2 regions of the Lysinibacillus sp. JNUCC-52 genome follow, and region 2 is predicted to be linked to the other one. Evidence: riboswitches for the same ligand, from Rfam matches in the RefSeq annotation. Region 2 holds a riboswitch; the other holds the start of a gene.

Region 1 (15,178 bases), 280 kb from region 2:
AGTTGGTTGTGGCAGGTTTACTTCTTGCCATTTTTATGTCAGCAATTGACAATACAATTGTTGCGACTGCAATGGGAACAATCGTATCGCAACTTGGAGGCATGGATAAATTTGTTTGGGTTACTTCTGCTTATATGGTAACAACAATGGCTGGCATGCCTATTTTTGGTAAGTTATCCGATATGTATGGAAGAAAAAGATTTTTTATTTTTGGTCTAGGTGTGTTTTTACTTGGTTCGGCTCTTTGCGGTTTCGCTCATACAATTGAGCAACTTAGCATTTTTCGCGCGATTCAAGGGATTGGTGCAGGTGCGCTAATGCCAATCGCATTTACAATTGTATTTGACATCTTTCCACCAGAAAAACGGGGGAAAATGGTAGGGCTACTCGGCGCTGTATTCGGTATCGCAAGTGTCGTAGGACCACTTCTCGGTGCTTATATTACAGCCCATTTTGGTTGGGAATGGGTTTTTTATATTAACCTGCCAATCGGTATCGTTTCATTAATGTTAATTATAAAAAATTACAAGGAATCTCCGATGCTTACAAAGCAGAAAATCGATTGGTGGGGAGCGGCGACACTTGTATTGGCTGTTATCAGTCTTATGTTTGCATTGGAGCTAGGAGGTAAACAGTTCGATTGGAATTCAGCACCGATAATTTCATTATTTATCAGTTTTGCTGTGTTCTTTATTGTGTTCTTTTTTGTAGAGCTGAAAGCAGAAGAACCAATACTTCCTTTCTTCTTATTTAAACGTCGTTTATTTGCCTCTTCGCAAATGTTAGCTTTCTTATATGGCGGTACTTTTATTATTTTAACAGTATATATACCGATTTATGTGCAGGCTGTATATGGTGCTTCCGCTACGAATGCAGGGCTAATTCTGATGCCAATGATGTTGGGGTCCGTGGCAGGAAGTGCTTTTGGTGGTATTTTCTTAACGAAAATAAGCTATCGAAACTTAATGGTTATTTCAGTTATATCTTATTTTGTAGGTATGTTTTTACTAAGTACACTTACACCAGATACGGCTCGAATACTTCTTACGCTGTATATGATTCTCGTAGGCTTTGGCATGGGCTTCTCCTTCTCATTACTACCGACCGCTTCACAGCATAATTTAGATGCTCGTTATCGGGGTACGGCGAATTCAACCAATTCGTTTCTGCGTACGCTAGGTATGACGATGGGGATTACAATTTTTGGAACAATTCAAAACAATGTATTTGCTAGTAAGCTAACGGAAGGTTTTAAAAATATGGGGCAAGGCTCAAATTCTGCAATGTTTGATGTTGGCGATATGAGAGAAATTTTTGAACCTAGTGTACGCGAGAATATCCCTGCAAACATTCTTGATATTATTGTGAATGCTATGTCTAACTCTGTTACACATGTATTTCTTCTTGCGCTCATTCCTATTGTTATTGCAGCCATTTTCGTTTTCATGATGGGGAACTCCCGAGTGATTGTTACAGCTGAAAAAGACAACAGGGAAAACTAAATAAAATATAGTAAGAATTTAAGCTATTGATGATACTAATAAGTCGTACGATGTTCAGGAGGACAATGATGAAAGAGACTATTTTTATTAAAGGTGCTTGGGAAAATAATTTGAAGAAAGTGTCGCTTTCCATACCTAAATATAAGCTAGTAGTGCTGACTGGACCGTCTGGCTCAGGGAAATCAACGTTAGCTATGGATACACTTCAGCGGGAATGCCAGAGACAGTATTTAGATTCTATGGGAATGATGGCTAATGCGATTAGCAAGCCTAAGGTTGAGTTTATTCGAGGACTGTCACCGTCAATCAGTGTTGGGCAGCATGTTACGAATCGAAATCCACGTTCAACGGTAGGAACAGTAACAGAAATTTATAAGTATATCCGTTTTATCTTTGCCAGATTTGGTGAACAAGTTTGTACTTCATGTCATGTAAGTATTCCTGCTTCTTTTGAACCAACTGAAGCGTTCGTAGAGGAAGATGAGGAAACAGATAATCAAATCATTAGTTGTCCAAATTGTCATGAACAGCAAGCGAAGTTAGGTATGTTACATTTTTCTTTTAACAAGCCAGAAGGTGCTTGTGAAACTTGTAGCGGTCTTGGTCATGTGGCGAGTATAAATGAGGCGATGGTTTTTAATCCTGAGCTTAGCTTACGCGAAGGAGGCGTAGCATCCCTTAAGGGGGTCCATCGTGACATTCAAATGCGTATTTTAGTGGCAGCAGGAAAGCATTATGGCTTTGAATTTGACCCTAATCTACCATTAAAAGATTACGATGATGTTCAGCGAGATTTATTATATTATGGTGTCGAGAGCGAGGAATTTAAACGTCACTATCCAAATAGTAAACCGGCCGCAGGAACAAAGTTTGAAGGAGTCATACCGAGCTTATGGAGACGTTATAAGGAGAAAGAGGGAGAATCAGGAGCTAAAGAAAAAGAAGGAGGTTTCTTTCATGAACAACTTTGCCCAGATTGCCTTGGTGCACGCTTAAAGAAAGAAGTGCGTCAAGTTAAGGTAGCGGACGCAACAATTTCGGACGTATCAGAGTGGTCACTTGAAGATGTATTGCAATGGACGAATAGCTTGCAGACGACGTTCCCTGAAGCAAGTCATCATTTATTGGTGCCTATTATCGAGGATATGTTAACAACACTTCAGCGGCTTATCGATGTTGGACTTGGGTACCTTTCATTAAACCGTAAGACGGTATCATTGTCAGGAGGAGAAACACAACGTTTACGACTTGCTACCATACTTGGTTCCGCTTTAACTGGCGTTCTGTATATTTTGGATGAACCGACAACTGGTCTTCATGCAAAGGATACAGCAGGTCTCATTCGAGTGCTTCAGGAATTACGTGATTTAGGTAATACTGTACTAGTTATCGAGCATGATGTTGAGATGATGCGTGCTGCAGATCATATCATTGATATCGGTCCTGGTGCGGGAATACATGGTGGTACTGTTGTAGGTGAAGGCAGTCTGGATGATTTAATGTCAAATGGGCAATCAGTGACTGGAGCTTATCTAGTAGAAGAATGTTCCCCTTCTCCTGTTCGAGTTCGTAGGGAGGGAAATGGACAACATATCACTATTCAACAAGCAAAACTTCGAAATGTCGACATCCCTACTGTTTCTATTCCATTGGGCTGTCTCGTGTCAGTAACAGGCGTTTCAGGTTCGGGGAAATCCACGCTTGTTTTCGACATTCTTGCGCAAGGAAAATCGAAAAACCTTGTCCAAACTGGATGTAAGGAAATTAGTGGGTTAGAACATATCGAAAATATCGTTATTTTTGACCAATCGCCAATGGGAAGAGTACAGCGCTCTAATGTCGCTACCTATACGGATGTCTTTACGCACCTCCGCAAATTGTTTGCAGGATTACCAGAAGCAAAAGAGAGAGAATTAACTTCAAAGCATTTCTCATTTAACTCTCCGGGTGGACGATGTGAAACATGCCAAGGCTTAGGTGTATTATCAGTAGATATGGACTTCCTAGCAGATATAGAAGTGACATGTACAAACTGCAAAGGTAAAAGATTTACTGACGAAGTGTTGCAAGTAAAATATGAAGGGTACTCCATTTCAGATTTGCTAAATATGTCTGTAGAGGAGAGCTTACCAATTTTGAAATCGGAAACAAAGATTTCTCGCATGATTGAAATGCTATGTGAGGTAGGGTTGGGTTATCTTCAATGGGGACAATCGGTCAAAACTTTATCTGGCGGTGAAGGACAGCGTATTAGGCTGGCAAACGAATTAAGTAAAGCATCCAAAAGCCACACGCTTTATTTATTGGACGAACCTACGACGGGTCTTCATCCATCTGATATAAAACTGCTGCATGCTTTATTAAACAGACTTGTGTGTGCGGGCAATACCGTTATTGTCGTCGAGCATAGTCTAGAATTAATCCGTGAATCTGATTGGGTTATCGATATTGGACCTGAAGGAGGAGCCGCAGGTGGAAAGCTTGTAGCGGAAGGAACGCCAGAGCAAGTGGCAAAAGTATTGGATTCCTATACGGGGATGTTTCTGAAAGAAGTACTTGCCTAAACGTTCTAATTACATTTAGTAAAAAGAGAATACGCTCTTTTAGTTAAGATGAAGGCCACTGTACGACCTTCTACTAAAAGAGTGTATTTATTTATGAATCCTTCAAAATTCCATTCGACGTTACTAATTTTAAAGTATCCTAAAAGTCACTAGCTCCTTAATACGCTCAATTGTTGGCTGGTTGTTTTAATTTGCACATTTGGATTGTGCCAAGGCAATTAAACTACACAAAATAGCCATTAAAAAATTTTAAGTAGATAATGTATTAAAATAATGTTATCGTATGAAGTAACTAAATAAACATATCCTTCAGGGTAGGGTGAAATTCCCAATCGGCGGTGATGAAGTAATTCAAAGTCCGTGAGCGCAAGCTGATTTGGTGCAAATCCAAAACCGACAGTTACAGTCTGGATGGGAGAAGGGTAAACGTATAAGCTTTTTAAATTCGTATGAGTTTAAAGGGTCTATTTGGCTACGCTTATATAGATTGCTACTTCCCATCGACTTCGTTGGGGAGTTTTTTATTTAGTTAACAATTTAATAAGTATCTGTTCTTCGGGGTAGGGTGAAATTCCCAATCGGCGGTGATGAAGCAATTCAAAGTCCGTGAGCGCAAGCTGATTTGGTGCAAATCCAAAACCGACAGTTATAGTCTGGATGGGAGAAGAACAATGAGATGGTAGCCTGTGGAGAATATCATATCCACTAGGTTTATTTCGTGACGTCTTATTTATTAGAACTCCCAAACCCCTTTGTTAAAAAGGGGTTTTTTGTTTAGCTCGTTTAGGCAATTACAAGTCGAAATAAAAATTGGAAAGTTGGTGGAAAAATGTTTACAGGTATTATTGAGGATATTGGTACAGTAAAAACCTTGCAAAACGATAGGCAAAGTATGAAAATAACTGTTACTTCGCCAAAGATAGTATCTGATGTGAAGCTAGGAGATAGTATAGCTGTTAATGGCGTATGTTTGACAGTCACACAATATAATGAGCAGGAATTAACAATGGACGTAATGCCTGAAACAGTGAAAGCGACAAATTTGCAGCAACTGGTCGTTGGGAATGCTGTAAATTTAGAGCGAGCGATGCCTGCAAACGGGCGTTTTGGCGGTCATTTTGTTTCAGGTCATGTTGACGGTGTGGGGAAAATTTTACGCAAACGTCCAATGGCCAATGCAGTCTACATCGATATAGCACTGTCAGAACAATTAACGAGCTATTGTATTCCTAAAGGTTCAATCACAATTGATGGAACAAGCTTAACGCTCTTCTATGTGGATAAAAACAGTGTTACCGTATCTCTTATTCCGCACACATACGAGGAAACAGTACTAGGAATAAAAAATGTTGGGGCATTAGTCAACATAGAAACCGATTTGATTGGCAAATACATTATGCATCAGCTCCACCGTGGTCAGCAAACATCGGCCATTACGAAAGATTACTTAGCAAAGCATGGCTTTTAGCCTGTTTAGAAAGTATAGAACGGACAATAAATGAAAGTTTATTAGGAGGTGGCAATTTTGCTACATTCAATTGAAGAAGCAATTGCAGATTTAAAACAAGGCAAAATGATTGTTGTCGTGGACGATGAAGACCGTGAAAATGAAGGGGATTTACTTGCCCTTGCAGAGTTTATGACACCAGAAACGATAAACTTTATGGCTACATATGGAAGAGGGCTTATTTGTACGCCGATTTCACAGCAGCTTGCACAACAATTAGCATTGCCTCCAATGGTCGTAAATAATACAGACAATCATCAAACGGCATTTACCGTAAGTATTGATTATATAGATACAAAAACAGGTATTAGCGCCTATGAACGTGCATTGACGATTCAGAAAATGCTAGCGTCACAAGCGCAAGCGACTGATTTTCGTAGACCTGGTCATGTATTTCCCCTGATAGCAAAGGAAAATGGTGTGTTAGAACGCAGAGGACATACTGAGGCTACTATCGATTTAGCGAAGCTTTGCCAAAGCATACAAGCGGGCGTAATTTGTGAAATTATGGGGGATGATGGTGAAATGTTACGCTTCGATGATTTAGTTAAATATGCAAAAAAACACCAATTAAAAATGATATCGATTGATGCATTAGCAGCATATCGCCGTCAACAAATCCAAGGAAAAAATTCACTTACAGTGTAAAAGAGGAGAATTCATTATGGGAAAAACATTTGAAGCACAATTGATCGGCAATGATTTAAAAATAGCGGTAGTAGTTGGTCGATTCAATGAATTTATTACAAGTAAATTATTAAGTGGCGCATTAGATGGCTTAAAGCGTCACGGTGTAGACGAAGAGTTAATTGATGTTGCGTGGGTACCAGGTGCATTCGAAATTCCATTTATCGCAAAACAATTAGCTGAAACAAAAAAATATGATGCCATTATTGGTTTAGGTACAGTTATTCGTGGCTCTACAACACATTATGATTATGTTTGTAACGAATCAGCAAAAGGCATAGCAAATGTGTCTCTTGCTACAAATGTACCAGTTATTTTTGGTGTTGTCACAACCGAAAATATTGAACAGGCAGTGGAACGAGCTGGAACAAAATCAGGGAATAAAGGCTATGATGCAGCAATCTCAGCTATTGAAATGGCGAACTTACAGAAACTAATTAGTTAAAATGATTGAAATTCCGATGTATTAAAATTTCCATGAAAGATCACGTGTATATTGCATAATTTATTGGGCATTGGGAAATATATGTTTATGGAATTTTAGTATGAATCTAGTGAGTGGGAGATGAGGAATATTCAATCATTGAAACAAGAATTCGAATTAAAAACGTTAAAAGAACTATTTAAACTCTCTGCTGACGTAAAATTTCAATCCTATTCCTTTCACCAACATAACGTACATTTTATTACATGTGATGCGATGTTCGATCCGTTTTTATTGAATAAGGTTATTATAGATCGAGTTGAAGCTTTTTTCGAGGATGCCTCACCAACATCACTAGAAGATCAGCTAAAACATAAATTACACATTCCAAATTTCCAAAAAATATCAAATACAGATGATGCTATTCGTCGTGTGTTTTCGGGTTATGCATTACTTTACTTTGAAGAGGAGAAAATTTTATTTTCAAGTAAAATTGCTAAAAAGCCGAATCGAGTGCCTTCAGAAACAGCAGAAGAAGTAATTATAAAAGGGCCGAGAGACAATTTTATAGAAGATGTATTTATTAATATTGCTTTAATTCGTAAGCGACTACCAACTAAATCATTTTGTGTAGAGACGATGGAAATTGGCAAGCGGTCTCAAACAACAGTCGCTGTTCTCTATATGGACGACATTACAGATAAAACTATGGTGGATGAAATTAGAAAGCAATTACGTAAAGTAGATACAGATGTTGTGTTTAGTGGCGACATATTGATGGAGAGAGTAGAAAATACAGCAAAGATTTTGCCACATCATGATTATACTGGTCGGCCTGATTTTGCAATACAAGCATTAAGTAGAGGCCGTATTATTATTTTAGTTGATGGGGTATCCTATGCGATTATTACCCCACCTAATATTTTTTTACTCTTTAAATCGGGGGAGGATAATGAATATCCTGTTTTTGTAAGCTCTCTTGAGCGCCTCCTGCGAATTGTAGGTATATTAATAAGTATGCTTGCACCAGGTTTTTGGTTGGCTTTATCGACCTACCATCAGGAGCAATTGCCAATACTAGTTTTAGCAACCATTGTGCAATCAAGAACAGGACTGCCTTTTCCTACTTTATTGGAAATATTACTTATGTTATTTATGTTTGAAATATTCCGCGAGGCAAGTCTCCGCTTACCATCTCTATTGAGTGGAACCATGAGTGTTGTGGGTGGTTTAATTATTGGAGATGCAGCAATCAAGGCAGGTATTACCAGTCCATCAATGATTGTCGTAATTGCCATTTCCAGTATTTCGGCATATACACTAGTTAATCAATCGTTTGTAACTGCCATGAGTATTTTCCGCTTATTTGTTATCTTTATGGCTGCTTTTTTTGGCTTATTTGGTTTCTTCATGGCCGTGTTCTTCATTCTTGTTTATGTGGCAAATATACGTGTATTAAGTGTTCCATACTTAAATATTGCCGCCAATTTAAGTTGGCCTGATTTTAAAAAATCATTAATACGTCTTGCTCCAAATGGAAATAGTAAAAGGCCTGCATTTTTACAAACACAAGATAAAACTCGTTCATCTTCGAGGAAAAATTAACGATAATTTTTTAGCACAACCCAAAAGGCGCAAACTACGCTCAAACGTAAGTTTTGCGTCTTTTGTGTTGCGTGTATCTAACTGAGCTACATTCCCATTATTTTTGATTTACACTAAACAATTAAATGAAGTTATTTTCGTGCTTTGCTTGTAAAAACGCTTGGATTGGACAAAATACTTAATGAAGAGTATGGATTAGATTTACGTATCTATATTTTTCTAGACCAATCACAAGGGGTGGATAGTTATGCCGAATGTTCAAGTAAGCTGTGCTGTATCAAATTGTGTTTTCCATGCCAAAGGTAATTTTTGTGGTGCAGAAAAGATAGCAATCGATATGGATAAACGTATCGATAACAAACATGATGCAGAGTTTGCTTCTGATTTTGAGTTGTCGATGTCTAAAGAGGCGGCAAGTCAATCATCAGATACGTGTTGTAAAACATTCAAATCTAAAGCAAAAGAAAAGCTCTAGATGATGGGTATAGGTTGTTTAAATTATTGTAAATAGAGAATTAAAGGCAATATTTAAATAATTTATCTTTACCTTATAATTAATGAATTGGTCACTTTGAAAGTTGTCTTCTTCTAAGGAAGACAACTTTTTTTATTTCGATAGCGATGCCTCTTGACCTTCCAGTTACTTGAAGGATTACGATAATAGGAACATCCGATTGGAGTATAGGAGGTATGCAAATTGAAAAAATACGAAGAATTAGAAGTGCATGTCGTTTCATTAATAGGAGATGCTTATGATATAGGTCTCCAACAATGTAAGGAAATACAAGAATCTGCTCATTTAGCGCAGGAGGAACTACTGCTTGCTTTATCAACTAATTGTAATGCACAAAAGGCTCAAGAGGAATTACAGGTTGTTTTGCCAAATCTTTTGGAGGAGATAAAAGGCTTAGCTTCGGGGTTAAATCTGCCATATGAATCCATTATCAAAATGTATAGTGGATATAATATGACATTTCCAGAAATGGGATGTACGTCGTTTGCGCTTGATGAGTTTTATGTGAGAAATTATGATTTTAGCCCTTCTTTATATGATGCAAGACTCGTTTTTTCTAATCCATCAGAAGGGTATGCAAGTGTTGGATTTAGCCAGCAAATAATTGGTAGGCTAGATGGAATGAATGAAAAAGGGCTCGTTGTAGGACTTCACTTTGTAAATAATCAATGGGAAGGAGAGGGCTTTCTTGCCTCAACGATTGTTCGAATATTACTGGAAAAGTGTAAAAATATTGAGGAAGCTATTTCACAACTAAAAAAAATCCCTCATCGTTATTGCTACAACTACTCTATGACAGATACAAGTGGGAAAATGGTTGTGGTAGAGGCTACCCCAACGGAGCAAATTGTTTGTGCAGAACATTTATTTTCTTGTACAAATCATTTTGAATCGCAAAAATTGAAAGAGAAAAATAAAGCATATATTGAAAATTCGATACAACGCAAGCACGATATCAATCGCTTTATAGCAAATGCATGCCCAACTGCTTTATCTGCTTTTTATCATTTTAATGATGGAAATTCACCACTATTTTTTAAACAATATAAACAATACTTTGGTACATTACACACAGTCGTATACTCACCAAATCAACTTGAAGTCATTGTGGGGATTGGCGAAAATAGCGAACCACATACGTTTTCACTACATCAATTTATTAGGGGTAACCTTCTTCTTCCGACAACGATAAAAGGAAAAATACTTCTGGCTATCTAATTCGCCATGCTTAGTTTATAATTTAATAGAATAATAGGGGGGAATGGCATAACTTTTGTTGGGCTATTCTCCCTTCGTTTTATTGCTATTTCGACTTTCGAAAGAAAAATTATTTTTTATAATATAATAATTTAAAATTGTATTAAAAAATAGACTTATATAAAAGTTATATTTTTAAGGATTTTTTTAAAAACAATTATGAAAAAACGAAAATTACTATAGTATAATATTATTGCAGTTATCGTATAATTATTTGTTACAGTAGTAAATTCATATATGTTAATTATTTAATACAGTAGATGAGGAAGTACCAGTTTGTATGAAAAAACGAAAAATTAAACTTATATTAGTATTAGCGACAGTATTATTATCACTGTTCACAAGCTTAAATGTAGTCACTTCTTATGTGAAGATGAAAAAAACTGTAGAAGAGTCCATTGCTAACCAAAGTTTGGAAGCGGCAATATCTATTGCATCATCAATCGATATCAAGCAGTATGAGCAATTTTTAAATAATCCTGTGGAAAGCAAAGATTATTGGGAATTAAGAAGCTACTTAAATGATGCAAGAGAAAAACTGGGTGCTTTATTTGTGTATACATTAGAAATTGATAATCCTAAAGTGTCTAAAGCGTTGATTGCTGGTGTGCCAGATCACTACACAGAAGGGTTTGAAATAGGACAAATTTGCACTGTGCCTGAAAAGCAAATTAAGCAAGCATATCAAGGATCTACGTATGTTACGAATGTAATTGAGGATCCTAATCATGGTGATTATCTTTCTGTAGGAGCTCCTATTAAGAATGAAAATGGACAAATTATTGGCTATCTCGGCATTGATATAGGTGCTGATAAAGTTAATGGCATTAAAGGTAAAGTTCTAGAAAATAATTTACTTATGTTTATTTACAATGGACTGTTTATTTTAATCGTTATTGCTTCTTTCTTCTTTTTACAAAGATGGTATCAAAAAGAAGTAACAAAAGAAGTAGGTGTAACTGAAGATACATATCAAGCTGAAATAAAAGCGTTAATTACCTCTGTATCTTCATTGCGACATGACTTTACTAACCATATACAAGTTTTACATGGGCTTCTGCAATTAGGGGAGCAAGAGCAAGCAAAGCAATATTTATCATCATTATCTAAAGATGTACAGGCCATTAAATCACTAAAATTAAATATTAATCATCCTGGGCTTTCCATCTTGTTGCAAACGAAAAAGCTTGCAGCCCAAAATCATAATATTGAGATGGATATATCCGTTTCACAAAATGCTTTTAATAAGATTAAAACAACGGATCTAATTAAGTTACTATCGAATTTAATCGATAACGCCATTGATGCCACAACCGAATTGCCAGAGAATGAACGTAAAATGACCATTTGTTGTCACGCCGATGAAATGAAGTATGTTTTTGAAATTATAAATACAGGACCGGCAATATCTGAGCCGGCTCAAATATATAAACAAGGCTTTACAACAAAAAAACCTGAATTCGGTAAAATTAGAGGGCAAGGGTTATTTATCGTGAAAGAAGTTGTCAAAAAATATAATGGTAACATCTCTATACAATCGACATCAGAATTAGAAACGACAGCGACTGTAATTATCCCTTTAAAGTAAAATGAAGTAGTGCAGATAAGTGCATGTGATGCAAGAATAGAGCCTCATAAACATCTGGTTTAGCTCCCTATATAAAGTAGGGGGCTTTTTGTTTTGGAGTAAATTTACAGGTTACGAATATTCTCATGTAATGAACTATGTAAGTCATATATTAGCAGTAAATCTTTAACGTAGGATAGGAGGAAAAGAAGTTGGAACAGCCAATTCTTAATTTACTGAGAGCAGGAGGCTACAATTTATATGTGAGACATGGAGAAGCAACAGTTGGTAAAGACCAGCCATATTTTAATTTTCAATACTGTTATACGCAACGAAATTTATCAGATTACGGTCGGAGAGAAGCCGTTTACTTTGGACAAATGCTTCGTTATTGGCAAATCCCAATTAATTCGCCCATTATTGCTAGCCCAATGTGTAGAACAGTTGAGACAGCGCAGCTTGCATTTCCAGCAATGTATATTCAAATTAATCCTTTTTGGTTTGAAATTAATAAACTAGGAGGGAATATATCCTCTATAGAGCAGCAGCAAATTTTGAAGAATAGCCAATCTCAACTAGAAAAAATACCGCCCCATGGCACAAATCAAGTTATTATAGCGCATAGCTTTCCAAGTGGGATTGGACTAGGGAAAATTTCGAATATGGGAATGGTTATTGTAAAGCCTAAAGGTGAAGGGAACGGCTATGAAATTGTAAAACAGATCCCATTAGCCGATTTAGCGACTTTAGGAAATCCTCTTTATAAATAGGTAGTGAAAAATTTATGTATTCAACATAAAAAGATTATATATACGCCTGAATTTTTGGAAAGGTTTTTACTAGCTCCTTGCTTTTTTTATAAAATGAAGGTAAATAAGTGAATTTAAAAATAGGTGGTTGATAAAATATGAAACGAGAGGGAATTGTTAAATGGTTTAAAGAAGAAAAGGGGTATGGTCGTATAATGCTGAATGGTGAAGATGGAAATCATGTTTTTGTTCACTTTAGCTCGATTTTATCAAATAAAGAACAATTTCCTGACGGCTATAGATTTCTTAAACAAGGGCAAAAAGTGTCCTTTGATTTAATTGAAAAGCCCAATTCTACTGATCAAAAGCAAGTTGCTGAAAATGTTGAAATCCTGTTTGATGAAAAGGGAATTAGTAATAAATAAAAAAGCGTTCATCCACAAACCGGATGAACGTTTTTTCTGTAAGGATTTTTCTAAAATGGCATTTAGTCAGTACTCGCATTTGAAACGTTCAGTTAACGTGGTAACAAATCTTTATATTCTTTCCTTATCGAATCCAACATTTCTAATTTCATCATTGATTGTTCAGCCGTTTCTTTACCGACAGCGATAATAATATTTTCGATAAGAAATGTTGGTGCCATCATAGAATGGAACTCCCAAAGTTCGCCGCGACTTGCAAATAGTAGTAGATCTGCGAGCATATTGAAATCCGATACTATGCTATCCGTCATAACGATAGATTTCATATTAAGTTTTTTTGCATGTTCGAGTAAAACACGAGATTCGGGATGGAGCTTCACAAACCCAAACATGAATAATACGTCCCCATAGCCGAAATGCAACATAGATTCATATATTTCGTGTCCGCTTTTTGGCAACACCTGAATATTGAATCCAAAGCGAGATAATCGATAATTTAATAAGTTTCCTAAACCTTCTGATGGGCCTGGGCTATAAATATAAATTGTTTTCGCCTTGACGATGGACTGTACCGCTTTCTGAAAATCTTCAGCATTATATTGAGCTAGTGTGAGCTCTAAATGCTTTACACTCATTGTCATCATTTGCGCATGTATAGTTGTTGAACTAACTTGTTCCATAATATTACCTAACTTGTTTGCAGGTGAAATATCCATCGTTTCTTTATAGTTGTTTTTATAATCTTTAAAGTTTTTAAAGCCTATTTTACGCCAAAAACGTGAAACAGTAGCATTGCTTATTTGTAGTGACTTGGCAATTTCATCTTCCGTATACGTTAATACGGTCATACCCATTTTTGCAATAAAATCTGCGATTGTCTTTTCATTTGGTGTTAAATGTTGATCCTCAAAAAGTTTTTGCTCCATTTTACGCCTCCAATCTTTCTTCCATTTAAACATATTTTCTTTGAAATGAAAATTATTTTTCATAATAAATAAAATTGAAAAAATATTTACATAACCTTTGCAATGGATCCATATTCCGTTAACAGTACTCCTATATATTGGGATTATTAATAGAAGGAGGTAGAAAAAATGTCAATTCAGCGCCCGTATCAATTAACGCAATCACAAAAAATGATGGTATTCGTGTTATCAATGTCACTTTACGGCTTATCAAACATGTTTACAGAATTAATTCCCTCACTACAATTAGGGTTTATTGAGTTATCTGTAGAATATTTTGCTTTTATTCCATTAACGTTGTGTATTTTGTTCCATCCTTTTTATGCTGCGATTGGAGCTTCACTTGGGGAAATTATATTTGGTGAATTAATGCTCGGACAATTTGGTGGTATTGGAGAAGTAGAAAAATTTATTACCTTTTCGTTAGGTATGTATATTGCAGGCGTTTTAGTGCGTAATCCTTTAAACCGTAGACAAGTTACATTTGCCGTCATGGCGGGGCTTCTAGTCCATCACTTATTAGGTACGATTGTAGATATTGGGAAAGTATGGGTTGGTGTAGATGAATTTGAGGCTGTTTCAGGTTTAGCAGAAAGTATCGTCATTATTGAAGGTGTCTCACTTTTAAATGACCTTTTATTCTCAGGGATTTTATTCGCACTATTACCAACTTTATATTTGGTACCGCGCTTGTATGGCAAAATTGAACCGTTGCTAGGGATGAAACCTCGTAACAAAAATATGACCTATACAATAGGAGCCATTGTGACACCTAAATTAGTCGTTGTCTCCGTCATTCTTGCTGTTACTGCTATAATTGCCGAATTTTTATCTGAAACAGAGTGGGCATTTGGTGAATGGGAGCCTGACTTTTTAGCTACTTTCGGTAATTGGTTTATTTGGGTACCAATTGCTTTGTCCATATTTGTAACATTCTTTGTCGTTGCCATAATGCGTTCTAAATCAAAACGTAATACAAAGGAGCTTGAAAACCTTGGTTAAGCCTATTATTCAAGTTGAAGATGTGTCTTTCACATACCCTGGCGCTGAAGATAAAGTTTTAAATAACGCCAACCTCACTGTAAATGAAGGCGAATTTGTAGCAATTATTGGAGGGAATGGCTCAGGTAAAACGACATTATGTAAAACATTTAACGGACTTATTCCTAAATTTTATGTTGGTGATTTTGAAGGGAAAGTAACTGTCGGAAATCGTGATACATCGCAATTTTCAGTTGCAGAGTTATCACAAGATATAGGGTATGTATACCAAGATTTTGAGAATCAAATTATGCGGCCAACTGTTCTAGATGATGCGTCATTTGTGCCGTTGAATTATGGCTTAGCGGATTATAAAGAAAGAGGACGATGGGCTCTAGATGTAACAGGGTTAACTGCTATCGCAAATGAAT
Region 2 (15,178 bases):
GCCTTTTCTTAGCACAATGTTCACCTCTTCTAGTTTATTAATCGTCTAAGAAAAATCAAACATTAACTTTATAATTCAATGCTAACTCATCCCCAGGTAGTCCTCTTATCCCCCAGTTATGCTTTGGTGTTTCAAAAATAGTAATTTCTATATCTTGAGGAGCTATACTCAATTGATTGTTAATTTTTTCAAATAGCAATGCGAGTAAATGTTTTTTCGTTTCCATCGTTCGACCTTCGAACATACTAATTTCAATAATGGTATAGGCTTCAGTTCTTTCACTTGGAAAGTAAAAATCTTCTTTGTCCATTGGGAAAAAACGATGAAATTTCTTATCTGCTGGATATGCTAATGCCTCCATCATACAAGAATGAATAATAATCGATAACGTTTCCTTAATCGGATTTAATTTGTCCTTAACACCATAAATCTTAATTTGTCCCACCCTCATCTCACCTTTCTATTTTAACCTCCCCATTTCTATTCTATAAAAAATTAAGATATTCCTTTATTCCCTTTTGTAAGCCATCGTGTACTAATTATTGTTAAAATAAAATTACGAAATAATTATTAAAAGGGGAAATAGATTTGTTATATTATGTAATCGATGCATTTACTGAAACAATGTTTAGCGGGAATCCTGCTGGTGTCGTTATCCACGAAAATTTAAATGAAGTGTTTATGCAAAAATTCGCGACTGAAGTTCGCTTTTCAGAAACAGCCTTTATCAAAAAAATAGACAATAAAAATTTTGAAATCAAATTTTTTACTCCGACTTCACAGGTGGATCTTTGCGGGCATGCAACAGTTGCCTCCTTCAAAGCACTGCTTGATAGCAAAGCAATTGAAGATAACAATTCTTACTATATGAAAACACTCGCTGGTACTCTTGCCGTTGAGCTAAAACAATCATTCATTATGATGGAGCAAGCTGAACCTAAGCTTGGAAAAATATTTGATGATTACGATTCCTTATCAGCGCTTTTCAAAATAAATAAAAGCCAAATAGGCGATCAAACGTTTAATTTAGTACCTCAAGCCGCAAGTACAGGACTTTGGGATATTATGCTTCCAATAAAAACAAAAGATGCTTTGCATGCGTTAAATCCTGATTTTAAAGCACTTGCTGATTTTTCAAAAATTAATAACATAGGAGGAGTCCATGCATTTACGCTCGACACAGCAGAAGGAATTGCGGAGAGTCGAAACTTTTGCCCACTCTATGGGATTGATGAAGAAGCTGCCACAGGTACTTCAAATGCTGCATTAACCTATTATCTTTTCCATAACCAAGTATTAAACGAATTTAATCAAGAGTACAAATTCTTGCAAGGGGAAAGCATGGGCAGACCTTCTACGATTATGACTAAATTAATACATAAAAATAATCCACGTGTAATGGTCGGTGGGAATGCAGTTATATTAACAAAAGGTAAGCTATACTAAGCGGGAACTATATGGACTAGAGAACGCCACTAAACTGCGTAATGGAATTTGCAGATCGACTCCATTACGCGTTACTTGGTTGTTTACCCAATCTTGAATAAATCGAGCTTGATGAATGTTTAAATGCGGTAGGTTGTTACAATCAAAGAATCGATGCTCGTGACTTTCTTCAGAGCGTTGAATTAATTCCCCTGAAAAATGGCTTGTATGAAAAATAATTTGAACACTGAAAACTTGATCGCCATTCGGATATAAAGCAAATCCCTCTTTACCAGAATAAATACCAAACAAATCTAAATGTTCGACTATTAATCCTGTTTCCTCAAAAGTTTCTCTTACAGCCGCTTCAAGGAACGACTCTCCAGGCTCTAAAATGCCACCTGGTATGCCCCAAACATCTCGATCCGTTCGATGTTGTAATAATATTTGATTGTCCTGTTCAAGTATCACGCCACAGCCTACAGTTATTAACATTTCATTGCCAATAAGCTGCCTCATTGTTTCTATATAACTCATCTTTTCCTCCTTGATACCATAAGTAATTTAATCCTTCGCTTCCCTTTTCAGTTATTTCACTGTTAATGCAATCAATATTACAGTGAATTTACCAATTGGCAAATTCACGATAATATGTAAATATAATTATATATGTAAAATTATAGTAATCAAGAAATACATAGCAGAAAGGAATAAATTATAGTGAATATTGAGTGCACACGCTATCGCGTGAAACAAGGAAAATCAGATAAAGTCAAAGAGTGGTTGGCTTTCTTGAATGATAATATGGATGATGTACTCGTTACTCTTGAAGGCGAGCGTATGTATGTTGAAACCATTTTTCGAGAAGTTTTAAACGGAGAGGAATATTTGTATTGGTATGTTGTTCAAGGGACAGATGGCATAAATGTCGATGAATCAGAACATTGGCTTGATAAAAAGCACATAGAATACTGGGATGAATGTATTGATAAGACCTTTAAACCTGTAGAGTTACAAACTGAAGTAGTCATGATTCCTGAGAAAGTGCGAAATTCTATGAAGTAAACAATGGGGCGTTTATCCAAGAAGGATTAACGCTCTTTTTTGTGGTTGACTTCATTAATCCAAGAGCACAGGTTTCTTCAGTAACTTTATTTTTTTGATTTTCGCATTGAATATACAGTCATACTTTAGGGCAAGAATAACTTATCAAAATCTATTATGAGGTGAACTATGAAAAAATTAATTATCGGTACTTTTACAGCAATTTTAACAACAGGATTACTGTTCGGTTGTGGTACATCGAAAGAAGACAAAACAGAACCCAACGATACTGAAGCACCTTCAACACATAAAGATCACATGGATGACGAAAATAAAACGGATGACACTTCAAAGGAGTAAGACTTCCATAAGTTCAATAGACATAAAAAAAACCAGCTCAAATAACTAGAGCTGGTTTTAAAACGTTGAAATCATCGTAGTAATCACTGGTTACCTCTTGTCAATCGCCGATAAAACTCAAGAAATCGCCGGTTACCCCGTGTCAATCGCCGATAAAACTCAAGAAGTCGCCGGTTACCCCGTGTCAATCGCCGATAACCCCTTCCTAATACATCGTCAAATACTCATCACGTTCCCAGTCGTGGACGCGTGTGCGGTATTTGTTCCATTCGATTTCCTTCGCTTCTGTGAACTTCTCAAATATATGATTGCCAAGTGCGTCGCGTACAGTATGATCCATCTCTAGTTCAAGTAGGGCGTATTCTAGAGAAGAAGGTAAACTATCTATGCCATTTAATTCACGATCCGCGCGATTCATTTTATAAATATTTCGATCCACAGCATCTGGAGGTGTTAAACCTTTCCGTATCCCATCAAGTCCAGATGCTAAAATAACAGCCATCGCTAAATAGGGGTTCGCCGCGGGGTCAACAGAACGTAATTCGATACGAGTTGAAAGTCCTCGTGCTGCTGGGATGCGAATAAGTGGTGAGCGGTTTTGAGCTGACCAAGCTACATAGCATGGTGCCTCATAGCCTGGGACTAAACGTTTATATGAATTTACTAGAGGGTTTGTCACTGCTGTAAAGCCGTGAACATGCTTCATAATCCCTGCCATAAAGCTGCGAGCCGTCTCGCTTAATTGTAATTCTGCATGTTCATCATAGAAGGCATTTTTATCTCCTTCAAACAATGAAAGATTGAAATGCATCCCTGAGCCATTCACACCAAATAGCGGTTTTGGCATAAAGGTTGCATGTAATCCATGCTGTGCTGCTACTGTCTTTACGACTAGTTTGAACGTTTGAATATTATCGCACGCTTCAATAGCACTTGCATATTTAAAATCAATTTCGTGCTGACCAGGTGCGACTTCGTGGTGAGACGCTTCAATTTCAAAGCCCATGCCCTCTAACTCAAGCACAATATCACGCCGACAGTTCTCGCCTAAATCAGTAGGTGCTAAATCGAAATACCCTCCGCTATCATTTAATTCAAGCGTTGGATGCCCTTTTTCATCCAGTTTGAATAAGAAAAATTCTGGCTCTGGACCAAGGTTAAACGAGCTAAAGCCTAACTCTTCCATTTCCTTTAATACGCGCTTAAGATTGGAGCGTGGATCACCTTCAAACGCTGTACCATCTGGTCGTGCAATATCACAGATAAAGCGCGCTACCTTACCTCTTTCTGCTGTCCAAGGAAAGATAACGAATGTATCTAAGTCAGGGCGTAAATACATATCAGACTCCTCAATACGAACAAACCCTTCAATTGATGAACCATCAAACATGACCTTATTGTCTAATGCTTTCGCTAATTGACTAACTGGTACTTCCACATTTTTTATTGAGCCCAATATATCAGTAAATTGTAGGCGAATAAATTTCACATTTTCTTCTTTCACCATGCGGATAATATCATCTTTTGTATGATGTTTCATTCTTCACCACTCCAATTTGTCATTTTTCTTAACGTGTTTTTTTATAACTGCTTTTAAAGTACACTAAAACAACAAACAAGCGCAATGGGCATGTAATGTTTTCTTACATACATTTTTTCGAATAAAACTATCTTTATTTTAGATGTATAGATATATTAGATTAGACCTACATTTATCTTTCCGCCAAAATAAAACTTAATGATTAATTAAACAATCCTCATATAGAACATTAGCCTTGCATTATTTATATTTTACTGGTACATTATAAGCGAAATATAATTTAAATAGTACCTTATAGGATATTTTCACTATTTTATATATCAATCCCTATTAAAGTAATTGAATTATTCGAAAGTAGCTTTTATAATAATGACGTCGGTGGATAAAGGCCTTTTGATTCCATCCAGTACCAAATAAAACTCCGTTTCAAATGGTCTAAACTACCAAATTGAAGTAAACTTCGCAAACTCCAGGCAAATGATTGCGCATCGCCTTAAAATTCCTATACAACGTACTGTCACCAACATTAAGTATCCATATATTCAGAAGATACATAGACTTACAAGCTTTTTACTGCTATAGGGGTGACACAAACCATAGGGTGAAAACCGTATTAGTCAACGATATTCATTCCTTTATCACACATAACTATTTTTTATATAAATGACATTAACTCTCAGTTAGTAATCTTAAAATACGTGAATTTCTTAAACACCGCTAATGTATAGAAAACACAATACCTATTATACTGGTTGGGTTTAGACATGCGTTTTCATTCCTATTCTTTCTCAATATAATGGCGATGACCTATTTAACTTTACTTACATCATTTGCGAAAATGTAAATGTAATTTCACGCACAAGATAGGTGATTGGTAATGAAATTTACACTGCGAGTTCAAGCAAATCGACAAGCAGTTCATTTTATCGATAAGGTAATGGAAATTTATACAACTCATTATAATTTACCCTTTGGTAGAGAATTACGATTTGTTTTACATGAACTAGTCATTAATGCAGTTGAAGCGACGGAAAAAATCGGTACAACCCCTCTTTTAAACACAATTGAAGTTCATGTTACACATGGTGATGAGGAGATTATGTTAACTGTCACCGATGAAGCGAATGGCATTACCAAACATGATTTAATGAAGGCTTTACAATTCGATTTTAACCAATATAATTACACAGATCGTGGTCGAGGATTATTTTTTGTTAAAAATATGGTCGATCATATTTGGTTTAAACATATTTCGAACACAAAATTTTTAGTCGGTGTTTCAAAGAAAATTCATGGATAAGTACATCTGAAATTTGGAGGGACTTTTAAATGAAATGGACGATACGAAAAAAAATTAATTTACTCATCTTTACCTGTATGTTTCTAATGGTATCCATACTAGCAATCATTAATTATATTGGAGCAAAAAAGAATTTTTTAGAAAGTGCGGATGCGAAAATTTTATCCGACTTGCAGTTAAGCTTTAAGTATTTTGATGTAATCGCACCTGGCGACTGGACTATCAAAAATAACGAATTGTTTAAAGGTGATATTAAAATTAATGATAATTTCGCCATTGTGGATGAAATTGAAGAACTAGCAGACGGTAACATTGTGACCATCTTTCAGCACGATACACGAGTAAATACAACGGTAGTCGAAAATGGTGTGCGACAAGTAAACACAAAGGCTCCTGAAGAACTTATTACTACGGTATTAGAGCAGAAAGGACGTTATATTGGCTCAGCAAATGTATTAGGGATAATGTATCAAATAGCGACCGAACCGATTATGAACAGCAACGGTGAGGTCATTGGGATGTGGTCGACTGGTACACCATCAGCGCCCTATATTAATATCGCTAAAAAATATGTAATGGAAAACATTTCTATTTTAATAGGCATTGCCATTTTAATGTTTGTCAGCATTAGTTGGCTTTTACAGCGCCAAATTATTGCACCAATTAATCAATTAAGTTTGAATGCTAAAGAACTTGCTAATTTAAATTTAAACGTAAAAATAGTAAAGCCTAAAGGAAATGATGAAATCGCCAATTTAGCCCAAGCCTTTCATCATATGAAACAACGTTTAACAGAAACTATAACCATTGTCTCGCATAGCGCAAATCAAATAGCTACATCCTCGCAAACATTAGCCGAATCATCACACCAAACAAGTGCAACTTCAAACCAAATTGCTTTAACAATGAACGACATTTCAAATGGTACCACCATTCAATCTGATCAGGCTGAACGCATTGTCATAATGATGAAAAAAACGATCGAGGAAGTAACCAATAGTTTAAAAAAGGCAGAAACAACTTTAAATAGGGCGATTCAATCTACTTATATCGCTCGAAAAGGAGAAGATGCAATTAATGAAGCAATCAAACATTTAAATACAGTCACTCATACGGTTTCATATGCTACCGATTCGATTCAAAAACTAGGCAAACGCTCTGAAGAAATAGGTGGTATTATAACTGTCATAACTGGTATTGCGGAGCAAACAAATTTATTAGCCTTAAACGCCGCCATCGAAGCTGCTCGAGCTGGAGAGCAAGGAAAGGGCTTTGCTGTAGTCGCCTCTGAAGTTCGTCAGCTCGCTGAGCAGTCGAGTATGGCTTCTGGTCAAATTACAGATTTAATTAAAAACATACAAGCCGAAACCGCAGTGACCGTTCGAACTATGGAAAGTAATTTACTAGCAGTAGAGGAACAAGTGAATATCATTAGCAAAGGTGGACATGCCTTACAAGAAATCGTTGAACATGTTGTTGAAACAGAACAAGGTGTGAACCAAATGAAATCCGCATTCACGCATGTCAGTGACAATTCATTAGCTGTTCAACAGGCAATACAAGATATCTCACGCATTCTTGAAGATTCTGCGGCGGCTTCTGAAGAAATGGCCGCTACGTCTGAAGAGCAACATGCAACTGTAGCTGAAATCTCATTAAAATCAGAGGAATTGGAAGAAATTTCTACAAAGCTTCAAAACGAAGTGAATAAATTTAAATTTTAATCGATCACTAAATACTATGGAGGAGCACTAATATGAGTAAGAATAATATGATAAATATTAATTCGAAAGCCGATTACATTTCAATTGCTTTTACAGGTAATTTAGAATATGGATTAATCGATGAGCTAAAAGAAGAGCTCCATGCTATTAGTTTAGAACCAAAGCATGGCTACATAATTGATATGCAAAATGTCACGAATATTGATAGTACTGGTTTTGGTATGATTATTAATTTCGCAAAGAAAGTTATGATTGCCGAACGGAAAATCGCCATTATTGTGACAGATGAATTTATTCGAAAACTGTTCGCTATCTCCCAATGTGATAAAGTATTCCCTATTGCAAAAAGTGAACTACAAGCACAGCAAATGATTAAAGAAAAAAGCTGGTCAGGTGAACTCGCACTAAGTGAATATTAGATTAGGTGCCAGGCACGCAAACAATTCTGAATTCTTTCAGTCCTCTGCGAGAACCCAAAACAAAGCCGCAACAAATCGCGTGATAGCGAGTGTTGCGGCTTTCGTTGCGCGCACGAGTGCCAGGCACTCACACAATTTTACTCTTCAATTATTTTTGTAAAAGCATATTTAATAAAACAACGATAATAACGATCGGTACGACCACTAACATTAATATGCGATATGTCTTATAAAAACCCTGCCCCATTTGACTTCCCATTAACAATTCCTTTTTCACAAAGCTTTTATCAACTACATAAGCAATAAATATCGCAATCAATAAGTTGCCCATTGGTAACATTAAATTGGACACTAAATAATCAGTAGCATCAAAAATCGACTTCCCGAAAATAGAGACATCTGCTAACAAGCTAGACGATAAAGCCGACGGAATGGCAGCAATAAAGACAATAACTCCTAGTAACAACGTTAAGACTGAACGTGACATATGCCACTTTTCTATAAATGCTGCAACAATAATTTCATATAAACTAAATGATGACGTTAACGTTGCAAATAAAAACAGTAATAAAAACAGCGCTAAAAATACTTCACCAAAAGGCATTTGACTAAATGCAGTCGGTAGCACCATAAATAATAAGCCAGGTCCAGCTTGTGGCTCTAAATCAAAAGCAAACACTACAGGGAAAATAGCTAGTCCTGCTAAAAATGACACAAGCACCGTCAGTATAACTACTGAACCTGCTGAGTTTGGTAAACTAACATCCTTTTTCAAATACGAACTATATGTAACTAAACAAGAGAACCCGACTGCCAAACCAAAGAATGACTGCCCTAATGCTTCTAATAGCGCCTTACCCGTTATATTTGTAAAATCTGGCCATAGGAAGAATTTCACACCTTCCATTGCCCCATCTAATGTTAATGCTCGAATAACAAGAACGATGAACATCACAAATAATAATGGCATCATCCACTTATTTGCTTTTTCAATACCATTTTGCACACCGAGCGAAATGACGAGTACATTTACCAGTGTAAATAACGCTAAACCTAATAACGTAATCCACGGCGTGCTAATAATTGTTCCAAATAGTTCACTCGGATTAACCGTAGAATCAATAACAGCCCCTGATACACCTAGGCCACTATATATAAATATCCAGCCCCCTACAACACTGTAAAAGGTTAATAATAAAAAACAGCCAAGTACACCCATGCGTCCAACCCAAGCCCAAGCAGGTTTCGTTGGAACTACCTTTTTATAGGCTGTGATCGCCTCCGATTGCGTACCACGCCCTAAAATATACTCAGATAATAACATCGGTAGGCCAATTAACAAAGTGAACACCACAAATATAAGGAAAAATGCGCCTCCCCCACTTTGACCTGTCACATAAGGTAGCTTCCAAATAGCCCCTAGCCCAATCGCAGCACCCGCCGATGCTAAAATAAACCCTAACTTACTGGACCATTGTCCATTGTTTTCACTCATCTCTTCAATCTCCTCAAATCTAACTAATCTCACATTAATTGTACATTAAAATAGTAATTTAGACTAGTCAATTCCCAAAGATTTCACATGCTAATGGATCTATAAACAAAAAACCCCGAGTAAGAATAAACTCGAGGCTTAATTTATTATTTTGATAAATACATTGTACGTTGTTGCTCAATCCATCTGCGCATCGTTGTAAACAGTAACGCCATAATCGCTGTTAATAGCACACCTTTGACGATATTAAATGGCAAAATACCTGCAATAATCATTTTATATAATGAATCGCCAACTACTGGCTCCATGCCTAAGAAATACGTGTACATCGGTAAAAATACTGCGTAATTTAAAACGCTCATACCTACTGCCATAACGATTGTTCCTGTTGCCAAACCTCCAACGAGACCTGCAATTGTTTTAAAACGATTAAACACAAATGATACTGGTAAAATAAATAATATACCCGTTACAAAGTTTGCAATATGACCGACTGGAACCCCTGTAGGCGTACCTGAGAAAATCCAATCCAATATATTTTTAAATAGTTCTACTAAAATACCCGCTACTGGACCCATCGTAATAGCAGCAAGTAAAGCTGGCATATCACTGAAATCCACCTCTAAGAATGCTGGGAACGGCGGAATTGGGAAATTAAATAGCATTAATAAAAACGAGATACTGCTCAGCATACCAATCGTAATAAAAGATTGCAGTTTGATATTTTTCTTCATTGAAAACTCTCTCCTCTTTGCTGATTCAATCTTGCAAGAAGAAAGGTTACGACGTAATCGATTGTTTTTTCACGAAAAAACCCTTATGCACATCAGCATAAGGGAGAAAAGGCATGATTAAATAGCGCCATTACTAGCTTTTTTTGTGCAAACAGTGCAATCCATAGACACACTGAAAAAAACGTTCGCACATAGCTTAATTCGTAACAACGAATGACGATCGTACCTTCATCTTCTCCCATCCAGACTATACTGTCGGCCTTGGAATCACACCAAGTCAGCCATGCAAAAAAATCTTTGCACAGGTCGCGGGCTGAAGAGCCATGTAGTAAATCTTACGAGCTAATGTAGTTTGTAATACACTAGCGATTTACAACTCTATTACCGCCGGTCGGGATTTTCACCCTGCCCCGAAGATGAATCAATATTATTTTATAAATTAACTATAATGTTTTATCGCACAAAAGTAAATACTTCTGCTTAAAAAATTCCGATTAAATTTGTATGTTTTAATCTGTGTGCGATGAATTCCGTTTTAGCATAAGGATTCCGCTTTCTAACACTGGAATTCCGCGATTCAGAGCTTGATTTCCGCGTTATAGCACTCGAATTCCGCGCTTCGACATCAAGATTCCGCGTTCCAGCACCCTGATTCCGCGATTCACCCTACAGCATTATTCCGACACGGAGACACAAAAAAGCAGCTATCTCCCAATAGATAGCTGCTGTACTTTGTTACTGCATCGTTTGTTTATTTGCCCCTACAGGCATGGGTAAAAACTTTGTTAAATCAAAGCCTTCCCAACTCTCCTGTACGACGTTATCTAAGCGCAGTTTTTTATCGAAGCTTGAAGCTGTCAGCATCATTGCTTCGATTAATTGCGTAGCTCTTACTGCATCCATTGTCGTCAAATCAAGCGGTGCGTCAAATGTGATGACAACACCCCCCTCTTCCTCTTTCACTGTATATGTTACATTTTCAGGGACAACGGGTACATAAATATCATCTCTTTTATCACGCATGGCAATAAGTGCCTCTGTAACAGTTGGATACGTTTGGTGGAAGTCGGGCGATAAATATTCAGTCCCATTTTCTTCTGTATATAAATAATAGTTGTAATGATGATCTTTCGTTAACTGAATAGGCTCACTTGGCTCACCAGCCTGTGAGAATTCATAAGGAGTACCATCTGCATTTTTTAACGAAATCGCTTTATATTCTGAGTCGGTAAACGTATCCTTTAACGAGCTTAAATATTTTGTTACGGAAGCTGACGCTACATCGTAATCATTTTTTTCAGGTAAGACGTGAACTAGCGTCTCTCCTTCTTCTTTCAACTCACCTTTGTATGGATGATAATTAGCAAAGCCTAGCGCTTCCTCATCAATTTGTGGTGCGTATTTTTCATACATTTGTAGTGTTGTCGGCTTTTTCTTTCCAAAATCAGCCGTTATTTTTTCATTCGGGATAACATAGGTCATTGGTATGCTATCAGCATTGCCACCTGGTAAGCCGATTCTAAATACGACTGCATTTGCTAAATCTTCTTCGTAAACCGATGTACGAAGGGATAGCATTCTTGCATGTTCGGCACCGATATTTGCTTTCATCACACCATCTGCATTTTCACTTTCTGTTACTGCTTGATCCTCTTGCATCGTAGAAAAGTTTTCAGGGGGGGCGTTTGCCTCGTCCTTCACTGGATTATTATTTGATAAAAACACGTACCCTGCTACGGATAGTACCAAAACTGCTGCAATACTGCTAAAAATAGGTAGTCTACTCTTTCTACGCTGCTTCACAGGCTTCATACTTTCATTTTCTTGAACAGCGATAGACTGCTCTTGTTCTTCAAGCACTTTTGAATCTGTCGGTTGTTGCATTGCTTCTTGAAGATGTATATTATCTTGCAGGCGGGCATCTGCAAGCAATCGCTTCAGCACTTCTTCTTTCGAACGGTCATCAGTCAGCTTCGGGGCATTCTTCAACATTTGTTCTAGTTGTTCATCGTTGTCAAATTGTTTATGAGTCATTGCCTTTTCGCCTCCTGTTCCCTTACCTGTTGTAGCTGTTGCCTTAAAAACTTAATGGCTCGATGTTGCGTCGTTTTAACCTTCGCTTCTGTCCAATCAAGTATTTGCGCCGTTTCAGCAATCGATAAATCTTGGAAATAGCGCATAATAATAACCATTTTTTGATCTCCTGTACAAATTTCAAGCGCAGACTCTATCTGCATTAATTCATCACTGGCCTGTAGCATTTCTTCTGGTGATGGTGTGGTTGAATGTAATTGTTCCGTTTCCCAGTCAAAAAAATCGAGCGAATGTTTTTTCCGCACGGCCTGCTTTCTAAAATGATCGATTGCGACATTTTTCGCAATGGCAAAAAGCCATGTTTTTTCACTGCTATTTCCTGCAAATTGTTCATAAGAACGCAGAACACGAACGTACACCTCATGTGATAGATCTTCAGCAAGTGTACGATTTTTTACTAGATAAATAAGAAACTGGAACACATCTTGATGGTATGAATCGTATAATCGATGGAACACGGAGTCATTCAAAGCACTCCACCCCCGTTCTCATAGTATTTGTCGTCTAACGCTCGCACAAGTTACATCGTAATTAATGTTTTGCTTTAAAATTTCACTATGTGCCAAATACCTGTATAAACCTCCATGCAAAAAGCTTACAGGCATTGGCATTAAGTCAGCTAATACACTTTTCAAATCAATGGGTTTTTATCGGACAAAGTTAGTCAAAGGGTAAATAGAAAGTAAAGGTTGTACCTTCTTTTAATACACTGTCGACCATAATATTCCCAGAATGAGCTTTTACAATATTTCGAGCAATGGCAAGCCCTAAACCCGTTCCCCCTTTAGAACGTGTACGCGCTTTATCTGCCTTGTAAAAACGCTCAAAAACATACGGCAAATCTTCCTGTGGAATTCCGTGGCCCGTATCCTGAACAGAGATTTTGGCAAAAGTCGGCTCCTGCTCTACTTTCACAAAGACAGAGCCTTCATCTGTATGACGCAGTGCATTATCTACTAAATTCGTTAACACTTGTTCAATACGATCCTCATCCATGCTTATTACCGCATCTTCATCAAACTCACTATTAAATAGGAGCTGCACATGCTTCTCTTTTGCTACTTGGGCAAATTTTTGTGTAATGCGCTCAAATGTCGCGTTAATCGGCACTTCATCTTTGTATAGTGTCATATGTCCAGATTCCATGCGTGCTAAATCCAATAAGTCTGTAACTAAACGTCCCATACGCTTTGATTCATCATAAATAATTTTTGTAATCTCATTACGCTCTTCTTGATCTTGAATAAAATCATCATCCATTAGTGCTTCTGAGTAGCCCTGAAGCATGGAAATAGGTGTCCGTAACTCATGTGATACATTGGCAATAAAGTCTGAGCGAAGCTTTTCTAGACGATGCTGCTCTGTCATATCACGAATAACAGCAACAGCTCCTCGTATCAATTCCCCACTATAGAGCGGACTAATCGTAAATGTATAATAATTTCCATCCATCTCAATTTCTTCTTCTAGCTTATCCTCAAACATTAATACGTGATCAAGCATATGATATAGCTCAGGTGGAATAGGCTTCGCACTTTGAGAGCCTTTATTAACAAACCATTTTTGCATTAAGCGTTCCGCAGGTGGATTGCTAAGTAAAATAGTACGATCACGATTAAACGTAATAACAGCGTCAGTCATAGAAGTTAAAATATTGGACAATTGCTCATTCTCTTGATTGATTACCTCTAAATTATGCTTTAATTGGCGTCCCATTTGATTGAATGCAACTGCAAGCTGCCCAATTTCATCGTTTTGCGTTGTCGGCATTTTAGCCTCGAAATTCCCTTTAGCAATTTCGAACGCAAGCTCGCGCATTTTTCGTAGCGGTGAAGTAATACGTGATGATAGGAAAAAGGCAAAGAATGTCGTTAACACAAAAGCAATAAACGCCGCTAAAAAGACAATTTTCGTAGTCTCTTTTGACGTTTTATGTAACGCATCTGGACTTTGGTAAATAAAGACCGCACCATGCACTTCATTTTCCACGTTTAGTGGGAAACCTAGCACGACATACGATTCCATTTTTTCTTTATCAGTCGACGATGGCATCATCATTTCCTTAATGATAGGATCATCTGATTTAAATACTTCATGGAATGCTTTATTCGCTAAAATCGCATCTTGTATTTCTTCTTTATTAACGCCTTCTTGCATCGCAAATGTTACTTCCAGATGATTAATCGCAATAAGTGCATTTGTCCCATCAGGTAAAATATCTGTTAATAATTGCGAAGTCGATTCTGCTGTCTCATTGTCGTCCACTATACTCGCTATTGTTGCAGCCGTTTGACGCAATGAAATTTCCGCTTGCTGCATGTGATAGTTTTGAAGAAATTCGAGCATTAAAACCGTGAAAACAAATAATACAAATGAAACGAGAAGCAATATGGTTACCCATAGCTTCCCGACAACACTGTTCCATATTCTATTCATTGACAACCTCAAATTTGTAGCCAACGCCCCAAACAGTGACAATCATTTTTGCAGCGTTTTCTGAAACACGATTAAGCTTCTCACGTAATCGCTTCACATGTGTATCTACTGTACGTAGATCGCCAAAGAAATCGTAATGCCAAACCTCTTTTAGTAATTGTTCACGGTCAAATACTTTGTCTGGAGATTTTGCAAGGAAATACAATAATTCATACTCTTTCGGTGTTAAGTTTACTTCGATTCCCTCTGCAGTTACACGGTGAGCATCATGATCTATCATCAAGTGTTGGAATACCACTAAATCTTTAGATGAAGATGCATTTGTTGTAGGTGAAAATGCTTGTGAGCGACGTAAAATAGCTTTTACACGTAGCACTACCTCGCGAGGACTAAATGGCTTTACAATATAATCATCTGCCCCAAGCTCGAAGCCTTGTACACGGTTTGCTTCCTCACCCTTTGCAGTTAATAAAATAATTGGCGTAGCAGCACGTTCTCTAATTTCTGCACAAACTTCTAGCCCATCTTTTTCAGGCATCATAATATCTAGTAAAATACAGTGATATTCTTTTTCTAAAGATTTCTCGATCGCTTCTTCACCATTCTC

Evidence for each region. Region 2 has a riboswitch for FMN ahead of JNUCC52_RS07060 (ECF transporter S component). Riboswitches for the same ligand answer to the same signal wherever they lie in the genome.
Region 1: it holds a riboswitch for FMN, as region 2 does, so the genes downstream of both, ribE (riboflavin synthase) here and JNUCC52_RS07060 (ECF transporter S component) in region 2, are expected to answer to the same signal.

The regions. Positions count from the first base shown of each region.
Region 1 covers NZ_CP065546.1:1,062,515-1,077,692, reverse strand. The annotation lists gene JNUCC52_RS05690 (MDR family MFS transporter) at 1-1,502, shown strand, start outside; gene uvrA (excinuclease ABC subunit UvrA) at 1,571-4,066, shown strand; FMN riboswitch at 4,368-4,493, shown strand; FMN riboswitch at 4,614-4,739, shown strand; gene ribE (riboflavin synthase) at 4,896-5,534, shown strand; partial or broken gene ribB (3,4-dihydroxy-2-butanone-4-phosphate synthase) at 5,592-6,185, shown strand; gene ribH (6,7-dimethyl-8-ribityllumazine synthase) at 6,238-6,705, shown strand; gene JNUCC52_RS05665 (spore germination protein) at 6,835-8,289, shown strand; gene JNUCC52_RS05660 (DUF1540 domain-containing protein) at 8,537-8,764, shown strand; gene JNUCC52_RS05655 (C45 family autoproteolytic acyltransferase/hydrolase) at 8,987-10,021, shown strand; gene JNUCC52_RS05650 (Spo0B domain-containing protein) at 10,341-11,648, shown strand; gene JNUCC52_RS05645 (histidine phosphatase family protein) at 11,840-12,397, shown strand; gene JNUCC52_RS05640 (cold-shock protein) at 12,535-12,801, shown strand; gene JNUCC52_RS05635 (MurR/RpiR family transcriptional regulator) at 12,894-13,727, opposite strand; gene JNUCC52_RS05630 (DUF8171 family membrane protein) at 13,896-14,768, shown strand; gene JNUCC52_RS05625 (ABC transporter ATP-binding protein) at 14,761-15,178, shown strand, end outside.
Region 2 covers NZ_CP065546.1:1,342,457-1,357,634, forward strand. The annotation lists gene JNUCC52_RS07005 (hypothetical protein) at 1-15, opposite strand, end outside; gene JNUCC52_RS07010 (tautomerase family protein) at 56-445, opposite strand; gene JNUCC52_RS07015 (PhzF family phenazine biosynthesis protein) at 589-1,446, shown strand; gene JNUCC52_RS07020 (NUDIX hydrolase) at 1,438-1,962, opposite strand; gene JNUCC52_RS07025 (DUF6176 family protein) at 2,146-2,490, shown strand; gene JNUCC52_RS07030 (hypothetical protein) at 2,659-2,829, shown strand; gene glnA (type I glutamate--ammonia ligase) at 3,035-4,369, opposite strand; gene JNUCC52_RS07040 (ATP-binding protein) at 5,247-5,669, shown strand; gene JNUCC52_RS07045 (methyl-accepting chemotaxis protein) at 5,699-7,393, shown strand; gene JNUCC52_RS07050 (STAS domain-containing protein) at 7,426-7,812, shown strand; gene JNUCC52_RS07055 (sodium-dependent transporter) at 7,961-9,307, opposite strand; gene JNUCC52_RS07060 (ECF transporter S component) at 9,454-10,041, opposite strand; FMN riboswitch at 10,268-10,463, opposite strand; gene JNUCC52_RS07065 (RNA polymerase subunit sigma) at 10,777-12,075, opposite strand; gene sigX (RNA polymerase sigma factor SigX) at 12,072-12,605, opposite strand; gene JNUCC52_RS07075 (ATP-binding protein) at 12,796-14,571, opposite strand; gene JNUCC52_RS07080 (response regulator transcription factor) at 14,564-15,178, opposite strand, start outside.